Linked DNA regions of Caldimonas brevitalea. The protein of the gene in region 1 interacts with the protein of each later gene in a pairwise test. Links are inferred from orthologs where the notes say so. Each region holds a gene or a part of one and is shown in the gene's direction. Other genes may lie near its edges.

Region 1 (5,410 bases):
GCGACGAAGCTGGCGGCGTAGTTGAGGCCGGCGCTGAAGCCGGCCCAGAACGGCGACAACCCGAGACCCGACAGCAGAAACTTCACGAACACGGTCAGCGTGGTCACCGCCCCGCCGCCGCAGGCGCGCCAGAACATCTGGCGGTACTCGCGCGGCGTGCGGGTGATGTAGTGCGCGCCGGTCTCGGCGCTGCGCTCCACCACCTTGCGCGCCAGCAGCGAATAGTTGCGCGCCAGCAGCGCCCGCACGCTGCGCCGCGCGCACGCCGTTTCGGCAAACTGCACCATCAGCGAGCGCACCGACTGCGCCGGCCGGTCGCTCAGCAGGCAGTCGAGCAACTGGTGGATGCGGTCCAGGCGCGACTCGATCTGTTCGAGCCGGAACACGATGTCGACCGAGACGCCGAATTCCTCCAGATGGTCATGGACGGTGAGCACGTCGCGCCGGCCGGCGTCGAGCAGCGCCCGCGCGTAGCCGAGTGCCGGCGTCAGGGCGGCCGGCTCCGGCTTGCCGTTTTCCAGCAGGTCGCGCACCTCGTCGAAGGCGCGCGACAGCTGGCGAAACGGCGTCAGCGCCTGGGCCGACGGCGACAGCCGGGTGCGGATCTCGGACGAAAACGCCGCCGCGCGGACCTGGCTGGTGCAGAACATCAGCGCGTCGAGCAGCGACTGCTGCCAGCGCGCCGCAGCGCGGGGGTGCTGCGACGCCGCCACCGCATCGTGGAACAAGGCGGCGACGCGCTGCAGGGTTGGGTCGTCGAGGGCGGCCAGCCACTCCGCGTCGTCCTGATCGGAAAACACCAGCTGAAACAACTCGGCCAGGTCTCGGGTGTCGGCGCTGCCCGGCAACAGCTTGCGCTGCAGGCGTTCACCCAGCTCGCTGAAAAACGCGAGCCGCTGCGCAAAACCGAAATCGGCCAACAGCAGTGTCGCGTCGAGGTCTTCGAGCGTGCTCGCCAGCAGGTCGACCACCTGGGCGCGGTAGCCGGGCTGGCGGTCGAGCAGGTTCAGCAGATGGCGCAAGCGCAGCACCGGCAACGGCGTGGCGCTGCCGGCCTCCGGCGCCTCCACCCCTTCGCGCTTGAGCGGTGCGTGGCGCAGCCACTCGGCCAGCCGCACCCACCAGAGGTTGCGCCGTGCCGGTTCGGCACGCGCGTCCAGCGTCGCAAGCAGGGCGGTGAGGTCCCATACCGCGCGCGGCAGTATCGAGCGCATCCGCGGCCTGCCGGTCAGTGCAGACCGCTGCGCTGAACGGCCAGCGAAAAGGCGGGGATGGGGGCGTCGAAGCGCTCGCCGTCGTCGGCGACGCAGAAATAGCTGCCGCTCATGGTGCCGCGCGGCGTCGCCAGCCGGGTCCAGCTGGTGTATTCGAACCCCTCGCCCGGCTTCAGCAGCGGTTGATGACCGACCACGCCAAGGCCCTTGACTTCTTCGACCCGGCCGGTCGCGTCGGTGATGATCCAGTGCCGCGAGATCAGCTGAGCCGCCACCTGCCCGGTGTTCTGGATCGTCACGGTGTAGGCAAAGGCGAACACGCCTTGCTCGGGGTCCGACTGTTCGGGGAGGTACTGCGGTTCGACACTGCAAGTGAACTCGTATAGGGCCATGGTCGTGTCCGTCAGATGCCGCCGGGGGATGCTGCTGTTCTCATCGGCGGCGATGGTAACAAGGGCGGGCAAGGAAACGTGGGGCCGCCCCGAGTTTCCTTTCCCCCTCGGGGGGCGGACGCTGAAGGCGGCCTGGGGGTCCACAGGAAACGTGGGGCCGCCCCGAGTTTCCTTTCCCCCTCGGGGGGCGGACGCTGAAGGCGGCCTGGGGGTCCACAGGAAACGTGGGGCCGCCCCGAGTTTCCTTTCCCCCTCGGGGGGCGGACGCCGCAGGCGGCCTGGGGGCCGACAGGAAACGTGGGGCCGCCCCGAGTTTCCTTTCCCCCTCGGGGGGCGGACGCCGCAGGCCGACCTCCTTAGAATCACCGATCCCGAAGGAATGCCCATGCCCACCTACCGCATCGCCCCCAGCATCTTGTCGGCCGACTTCGCGCGGCTCGGCGACGAAGTGAAGAACGTCATCGCCGCCGGCGCCGACTGGATCCACTTCGACGTGATGGACAACCATTACGTGCCCAACCTGACCTTCGGGCCGATGATTTGCGAAGCGCTGCGCCCGCATGCGCTGCGCGAGGACGGCAACGCGGTGCCGATCGACGTGCACCTGATGGTGAAGCCGGTGGACGCGCTGGCCCAGGCCTTCGCCAAGGCCGGCGCCGATCTGGTCAGCTTCCATCCCGATGCCAGCATGCATGTGGACCGCACGCTGCAACTCATCAAGGCCGAAGGCTGCCGGGCCGGTCTGGTGTTCAACCCGGCCGAGCCGATCGACGTGCTCGAATGGGTGATCGACAAAATCGATCTGGTGCTGATCATGAGCGTCAACCCCGGCTTCGGCGGCCAGAGCTTCATCCCCAGCGCGCTGCGCAAGGTGGAAAAGGTGCGCAAGCTGATCGACGCGAGCGGACGCGACATCCGCCTCGAGGTGGACGGCGGCATCAAGGTCGACAACATCCGCCAGGTGGCCGATGCGGGGGCCGACACCTTCGTGGCCGGCAGCGCCATCTTCGGCAAACCCGATTACAAGGCGGTCATCGACGCGATGCGCCAGCAACTCGCCGCCTGACACCCTCGGCCGGTCGGCCGCGCAGGGCCGGCCCGTGTCTGCCCCGCTCAGGGGAACTGCGCCCGGCCGGCCACCACGAGGTTGCTCTGCGGCTCGGGCAAGGTGTCGACCAGCGTCGCGCCGCCCTGTGCCGTCACCCGCACCTGCAGCGGCCCGGCGGCGATCTCGGGCTGGTGCACGAAATAGTTGTACGGCTCGCGCTTCACGGCGATCCACTGCGAGCTGCCGCTCGGCTTGATTTCGAGCTTCTCGATCGGCAGGCGGTGGTTCAGCACCTGGATCGCCGTCCACCACCGGGTGCTGCCGTCCTTGTAGCGGTAGCGCACCGGGCCACTGACGTCGCCGGCGACCACCTGCCACGTCACGGGGACGCGACCCGCGGTCAGGTCGGCAATCTTCGCGAAGGCCTGCTCGCTCAGGTCGATGTCGCCCGGCGCGCACCCGGGACACCGGTCGGTGATGCGCACCGTGACGCTGCCTTTGGGGCCGCGCACCGAAACGAAAGCACCGCACGCCGCGCTGCCGGCGTAGTCGGTGTCGTTCAACGCCGCCACCATCAGGTCGTTCGGGCTCGCGTCGAAGCTGCAATTGCCGGTGCCGTCGGCGCCGTAGTAGGTCGCGTCGCCGTGCCGGGTCTCGCCGACGCCCGGGCCGCCTTGCGCGACCTGGCCGCCGGGCGCCGGCGCTGCCAGGCTTTCGTCGCCGCTGCCCCCGTCCCCGCCACCGCCGCCACAGCCCGCCAGGGCCAGCAACAGGCAAAGCTGGGCGCCGGCATGCCGGACGGATCGGGTGTCTCGGGGGTGATGGTGATGGTGGTGCATCGTGCTGGGTCGGAAGGGGGAAACGCAGCGGCCAGGTGAGACCCGGCCGCGGCTGCCAAGTTTCGCTCACCCGAGGCCGCGCCGGTGCGCGCGGTCGCGTAAGGAGGTGGAACGGTTTGTTTGCGCGGCGGATCGTGACCTGCGTCGCCTGGACGTCGGCGGCATACACCGAGGAAGGCGGGCCAGGCTCAAGTCCTGCCGATTCCGGCCGAAGACGACGCATGGCCCGGCCGGGACGAGGTTGCCTCGTGCCCGCCGCGCCCGTGACGCCCGTTCCAAGGATCGATTTGCCGTGACCGCTACGCCCACCGTCCCAGACGGCGGAACTTCCGTCGGCGCTGTGCTGCCCGACGGGCAGGATCTGCGCCGCAAGGGCATGCGGCGCTTTTTGATCACGCTGCGCTCGCACGCCGTCGTGATGGCGGTGGTGTGGGGCGGGACGCTGGCGGGTCTGGGCGACGTGCCACGGGCCATCGGCGTGACGTTGTTCACGCTCGTGACGCTGGTCGGGTTCTACCTGCTCTTGCGGCGCGGCACCGTGCTGACGCCGGCGGACCCGGTGCTGGCGTTCTCGCAGGCGATGTTCAGCATCGCGCTGGTGGCGCTGGTCTATGCCTTGTTCGAGGCGTCCCGCAACACCGCCTTGCTGTGGCTGACGGTGATCATCGCCTACGACATCCGGCGGCTGCCGGAGCGGCAGATCCGGCTCGCGGTGGGGTTCAGCCTGCTGTTGCCCGCGTTGGTGATCGGCCTGCGCGGCTGGCTGCGCCCCGAGACGGCAGGGTGGTTCGACAGCCTGCTCAACCTCGCCCTGCTGGCCGTCGCGATGGCGGTGCTGATCACCCTGTCCGCGCGCGCCCGCTCGGTGCGCCGCCGCGACCTGGAGCAGCGGCAGCAGATGGCCCGCACACTGGCCCAGCGGCGCGAACTGTCGATACGTGACGCGCTGACCGGCCTCTACAACCGCCGCCACATGCTGACCCGGCTGGACGAGGAGCAGCGGCGCCAGCAGCGAGACGGTGTGCCGCTGTGCGTCGCGCTACTCGACATCGACCATTTCAAGCAAGTGAACGATCACTGCGGTCACCCGATCGGCGACGCCGTGCTGCAGCGTTTTGCACAGCTGGCGCAGGCGGCCTTTCCCGGCGACGTCGACGCGCTGGCGCGCTGGGGCGGCGAGGAGTTTTTGCTGCTGATGCCCGCCACTCCGTTGCGCGACGCCGAAGCCGCGGTGCAGCGGCTGCGCGACGCGGTGCACGGATACGACTGGGGGCAACACCATGCCGGCCTGGCGGTGACCTTCTCGGCCGGTGTGTGTTTGCACCTTCCCGAGTGCAACATGGCCGAGACGCTCGAGCAGGCGGACCGCGCGCTGTACCAGGCCAAGGCGCTGGGGCGCGACCGGGTGGTGGTGCACGGCAAGATGGATCACGACGGCCCGCAGGACCCGTCCCGCTGGGCTGCGGCACGGCAGCGCAGCGAGGCTCAGGTGCGGGTTCCCGACCTCCCGCCGCAGCCACTCCAGCCGCCGGTAGCCGACGCCCCCCCACCCGCGCCCGAGCGGCGCCCGGCCTTCCCGCGCCTGGCCGACCTGGTGCTCGGCACCGACCGCCGCGTGCGGGCGGTGATGCCGATGTGTTTGCTGTCGTCGGCCATGTACGTCGCGTGCATCACCGTGTTGCTGGCGCACCTCGTGCCCGCCGGCCGGACGGCTCATTGGAGTGTCTGGGTGTTGCTCGCGCAGAACATGATCGGGTGTGTCGTTCCGCCACTGCTGGTGCGCAGCGGCTTCACCTCTCGCTGGCGCGACCCCGCGATCACGCTGCCCTACGTCTTGTGGGCGGGTGCCGGGCTGACCGTGGCGTACGCGATCGTGCCGATGCTGCGCGGCGCAGTGCTACAGATGCTGAGCCTGGT
Region 2 (4,161 bases), 1.9 Mb from region 1 along the record:
TGAACGCGGCGCCAGCTTCGGCTACAACAACCTCGTCAGCGACATGCGCTCGCTGGCCATCATGCGCGACACCGGTGCCCCGGTGGTGTTCGACGCCACGCACTCGGTGCAGCTGCCGGGTGGCCAGGGCACCAGTTCGGGCGGGCAGCGCGAGTTCGTGCCGGTGCTGTCGCGTGCGGCGGTGGCGGTCGGTGTGGCGGGTCTGTTCATGGAGACCCACCCCGACCCGGCACAAGCCCTGAGCGACGGCCCCAACGCGGTGCCGCTCAAGCGTATGCGCGAGCTGCTGGCCACGCTGGTCGAGGTCGACCGTGTGATCAAGCGCAGCGGCACCTTCCTCGAACAGAACTTCGGTTGACCCCCCCGCCGATGAGTGCCTACATCCTCGCGGACGTGACCGTCCACAATCCCGAGCAGTACGCTGAATACCGCAAGTGGTCGACCGAGGCCATGCAGGCCCACGGCGCTGAAGTGCTGGTGCGCGGCGGTAGCGTCGAAGTGCTCGAAGGCCCCTGGCAGCCCGGCCGCCTGGTGGTGCTCAAGTTCCCGTCCATGGAGAAGGCGCGCGCCTTCTACCACTCGCCCGAGTACGGCCGCGCCCGCGAAGCGCGCGAAGGCGCCGCGGTCATGCGCATGGTGCTTGTGGAAGGTTTGTAACCAGACTGGCGGCCGAATCTGGTCCAATGGGCGCCGCACCAACATCCATCATCGATTACAAGCAAGAGGAAACGTCATGAGTGCCATCGTAGACATCGTCGGCCGTGAAATTCTGGACAGCCGCGGCAACCCCACCGTCGAGTGCGACGTGCTGCTCGAGTCCGGCGTGATGGGCCGTGCAGCCGTGCCGTCGGGCGCGTCGACCGGCTCGCGTGAAGCCATCGAACTGCGCGACGGTGACAAAAGCCGCTACCTCGGCAAGGGCGTGCTGAAGGCGGTCGAGCACATCAACACGGAAATTTCCGAAGCGGTGCTGGGCCTCGATGCATCCGAGCAGGCGTTCCTCGACCGCACCCTGATCGACCTCGACGGCAGCGACAACAAGTCGCGCCTTGGCGCCAACGCCACGCTGGCGGTCTCGATGGCGGTGGCGCGTGCCGCCGCCGAGGAGTCGGGCCTGCCGCTGTACCGCTATTTCGGCGGTTCGGGCTCGATGCAGATGCCGGTGCCGATGATGAACGTCATCAACGGTGGTGCCCACGCCAACAACAACCTCGACCTGCAGGAATTCATGATCCTGCCGATCGGCGCCCCCAGCTTCCGTGAAGCGATCCGCTACGGCGCCGAGGTCTTCCACGCGCTGAAGAAGATCATCCACGACAAGAACATGAGCACGGCGGTCGGCGACGAAGGCGGCTTCGCCCCCAGCGTCGCCAGCCACGAGGCGGCCATCCAGCTGATCCTGCAGGCCATCGAGCAGGCCGGCTACACCCCGGGCGAACAGATCGCGCTGGGCCTGGACTGCGCCGCCAGCGAGTTCTACAAGGACGGCAAGTACCACCTCGAAGGTGAAGGCCTGACACTGTCGGCCGAAGAATGGACCAACGTGCTGGCGACCTGGGCCGACAAGTACCCGATCATCAGCATCGAAGACGGCATGCACGAAGGCGATTGGGCCGGCTGGAAGCACCTGACCGAAACGCTGGGCAAGAAGGTGCAGCTGGTCGGCGACGACCTGTTCGTCACCAACACCAAGATCCTGCGTGAAGGCATCGAAAAGCGCATCGGCAATTCGATCCTGATCAAGATCAACCAGATCGGCACGCTGACCGAAACCTTTGCCGCGATCGAGATGGCCAAGCGCGCCGGCTACACCGCGGTGATCTCGCACCGCTCGGGCGAGACCGAAGACTCGACCATCGCCGACATCGCCGTGGGCACCAACGCCGGCCAGATCAAGACCGGCTCGATGAGCCGTTCCGACCGCATCGCCAAGTACAACCAGCTGCTGCGCATCGAGGAAGACCTGGGCGACATCGCCTACTACCCCGGCCGCTCGGCGTTCTACAACCTGCGCTGATAGATCGCCCCCCTGCCTGCCATCATGCGTCTGCCGCTCGTCACCCTGGTGCTGGCCGCGTTGCTGCTGGGCGTTCACGCCCAGCTGTGGTTCGGCAAGAACGGCGTGCACCGCGTGATGGAGCTGCAGCGCAAACTGGCCGAGCACCAGGACCGCAACATGACGGCGCGAGAGCGCAACGCTCAGCTCGCGGCCGAAGTGCGAGACCTGAAAGAAGGTCTCGAAATGGTCGAGGAAAAGGCCCGTTTCGAGTTGGGCATGGTGAAGCCCGACGAGATCTATGTGCAGCTGACGCCGGCGCCCTGAGCCGTCGGCCTTCGACGACACGGAGCCGCGAGGCTCCGTTTTTCATTGACGACCGCCTGTCCCGCTCCTTCCCCCGCCCCATCCGATGGACACCTTGCTCGCCGTTTTCGCCCCCTGGATGGCCCCGGCCTTCACCGCCTGGGGGGTGCCGGTCACCTGGCTGGAGCTGGTGGCCTTCGTGCTCGCCGTGGCGATGGTGGTGTGCAACATCCGCGTCGTGCCCTGGGGTTGGCCGCTGGCCATCGTCAGCTCCTTGCTTTATTTCCTGTTGTTCTGGCAGAGCAAGCTGTACGGCGACGCGTGTCTGCAGCTGTTCTTCGCGGTCGTGGCGGGTTGGGGCTGGTGGCAATGGCTGTATGGCAAGCGACCGGACGGCCAGCGGCTCACCGTGCACGCCCTGCCCCGCGCCGGCCGCTGGGCCACCGCGGCCGGCGTGCTGCTCGCCTGGCCCTTGCTCGGCACCTGGCTGGCGCGCACGACCGACAGCGACGTGCCCTATTGGGACGCCTTCCCCACCGTGGCCAGCGTCGCCGGCCAGTTTTTGCTGGGCCGCAAGCTGATCGAGAACTGGCCCACCTGGGTGGTGGTCAACACCGTCAGCGTCGGGCTGTTCGCCTACAAGGGGCTATGGCTCACGGTGCTGCTGTACGCGCTCTTCGTTGTGATGTCGGTGCTGGGCTGGCGGGCCTGGCAGCGACTGCGGCAGGCGCCGGCGGTGGCTGCATGAGCTAGCACCCCGGAGGGTTTCCGATGAGCAGCAGCAGCAACAGCCCTGGCCGTGTGATCGCCCTGGTCGGCGCGGAAAGCACCGGCAAGACCGAACTCGCCGCGGCCCTTGCGCGGCGTTTGCAATCGGCGGGCCTCGACGCCGTCGCAGTGCCGGAGTACCTGCGCCTCTTCTGCGAAGCCCAGGGGCGCACACCGCGACAGGACGAACAGCGTGGCATCGCCGACGAGCAGAGCCGCCTGATCCGCTACGCAGCCGGGCGACACGCGGTGGTGGTGGCCGACACCACGGCGTTGATGATCGCGGTCTACAGCGACTATGTGTTCGGCGACACCTCGCTCTACGCCGACGCCGAGCGGGCGCACGCCGAGGCGGCGCTGACCCTGCTGACCGGGCTCGACCTGCCCTGGGTCGCCGACGGCTTGCAGCGCGACGGCGCGCACGTGCGCGAAGGGGTCGACGAGCGGGTGCGCGCAGCCTTGCAGCGGGGCGGCTCGCCCTACAGCCTGGTGTACGGTCTGGGGCCCGCCCGGGTCGAGGCAGCGTGGGCGGCGGTGTGTCCGCTGCTGGGCTTGCCCGCCGGCGCAAAGGGCAGCGGTGAGAGCGGTGAGAGCGGTGAGGCAACCACGCACACGTCGCGCAAGCTGTACTGCACCGAGTGCCTGGACCCGCACTACGAGCGCCTGTTCAGCCGCTTGTTGGGCCGCGACCCGTCCTGAATCTCAATGGGACTGCCGTAGCCGGTTGAGCCTCTTGTGCTGTACCCTGTGCACCGCGTCCCAACAAGAACGCTATCTATAAGTACGCGCAGCACCGAGACCTCAGCGAGCCAAGAGATGCGAGCCATTGCTCGATGCTGCCTGCCAGGGTTCTCTCCGCTAGAAACGCGCCTTGGTCGAGTCTGGACGTAGCTGTCGCTGCTAAAGTGCTCGGATTCAGGAGTATTAATGGATTCAACTGTGTTCATTCGCCGCGTCCGAGCGAAGAATTTCAAAAGCATCGCTGCTTGTGACGTTCGACTCGGCCCGCTGACCTATTTGGTCGGCCCGAATGGATCGGGCAAAAGCAACTTTCTCGATGTCCTTCACTTTGTGAAAGACGCGTTAGAGGG

The links. The genes of interacting proteins can lie anywhere in the genome.
Region 2: the proteins of rpe (region 1) and eno interact in binary tests that used the Escherichia coli proteins (3 or more experiments, as listed by UniProt). The link is inferred for Caldimonas brevitalea from one-to-one orthologs.

Annotation. Positions count from the first base shown.
Region 1 is NZ_CP011371.1:5,789,105-5,794,514, reverse strand. The notes cover bases 994-3,831. They hold rpe (ribulose-phosphate 3-epimerase), read left to right. Parts: upstream 994-1,991; coding sequence 1,992-2,672; downstream 2,673-3,831. Other genes in these bases: AAW51_RS28535 (GGDEF domain-containing protein), read left to right, coding at 3,786-3,831; AAW51_RS24675 (expansin EXLX1 family cellulose-binding protein), read right to left, coding at 2,720-3,493; apaG (Co2+/Mg2+ efflux protein ApaG), read right to left, coding at 1,229-1,606; AAW51_RS24690 (site-specific recombinase), read right to left, coding at 994-1,214. In the rest of the region: more of AAW51_RS24690, read right to left, coding at 1-993; more of AAW51_RS28535, read left to right, coding at 3,832-5,410. UniProt on the Escherichia coli protein: Catalyzes the reversible epimerization of D-ribulose 5-phosphate to D-xylulose 5-phosphate.
Region 2 is NZ_CP011371.1:3,867,432-3,871,592, forward strand. The notes cover bases 1-2,875. They hold eno (phosphopyruvate hydratase), read left to right. Parts: upstream 1-733; coding sequence 734-2,017; downstream 2,018-2,875. Other genes in these bases: kdsA (3-deoxy-8-phosphooctulonate synthase), read left to right, coding at 1-358; AAW51_RS16375 (DUF1330 domain-containing protein), read left to right, coding at 370-657; ftsB (cell division protein FtsB), read left to right, coding at 2,042-2,323; pnuC (nicotinamide riboside transporter PnuC), read left to right, coding at 2,409-2,875. In the rest of the region: more of pnuC, read left to right, coding at 2,876-3,050; AAW51_RS16395 (AAA family ATPase), read left to right, coding at 3,074-3,769; AAW51_RS16400 (AAA family ATPase), read left to right, coding at 3,998-4,161. UniProt on the Escherichia coli protein: Catalyzes the reversible conversion of 2-phosphoglycerate (2-PG) into phosphoenolpyruvate (PEP). It is essential for the degradation of carbohydrates via glycolysis.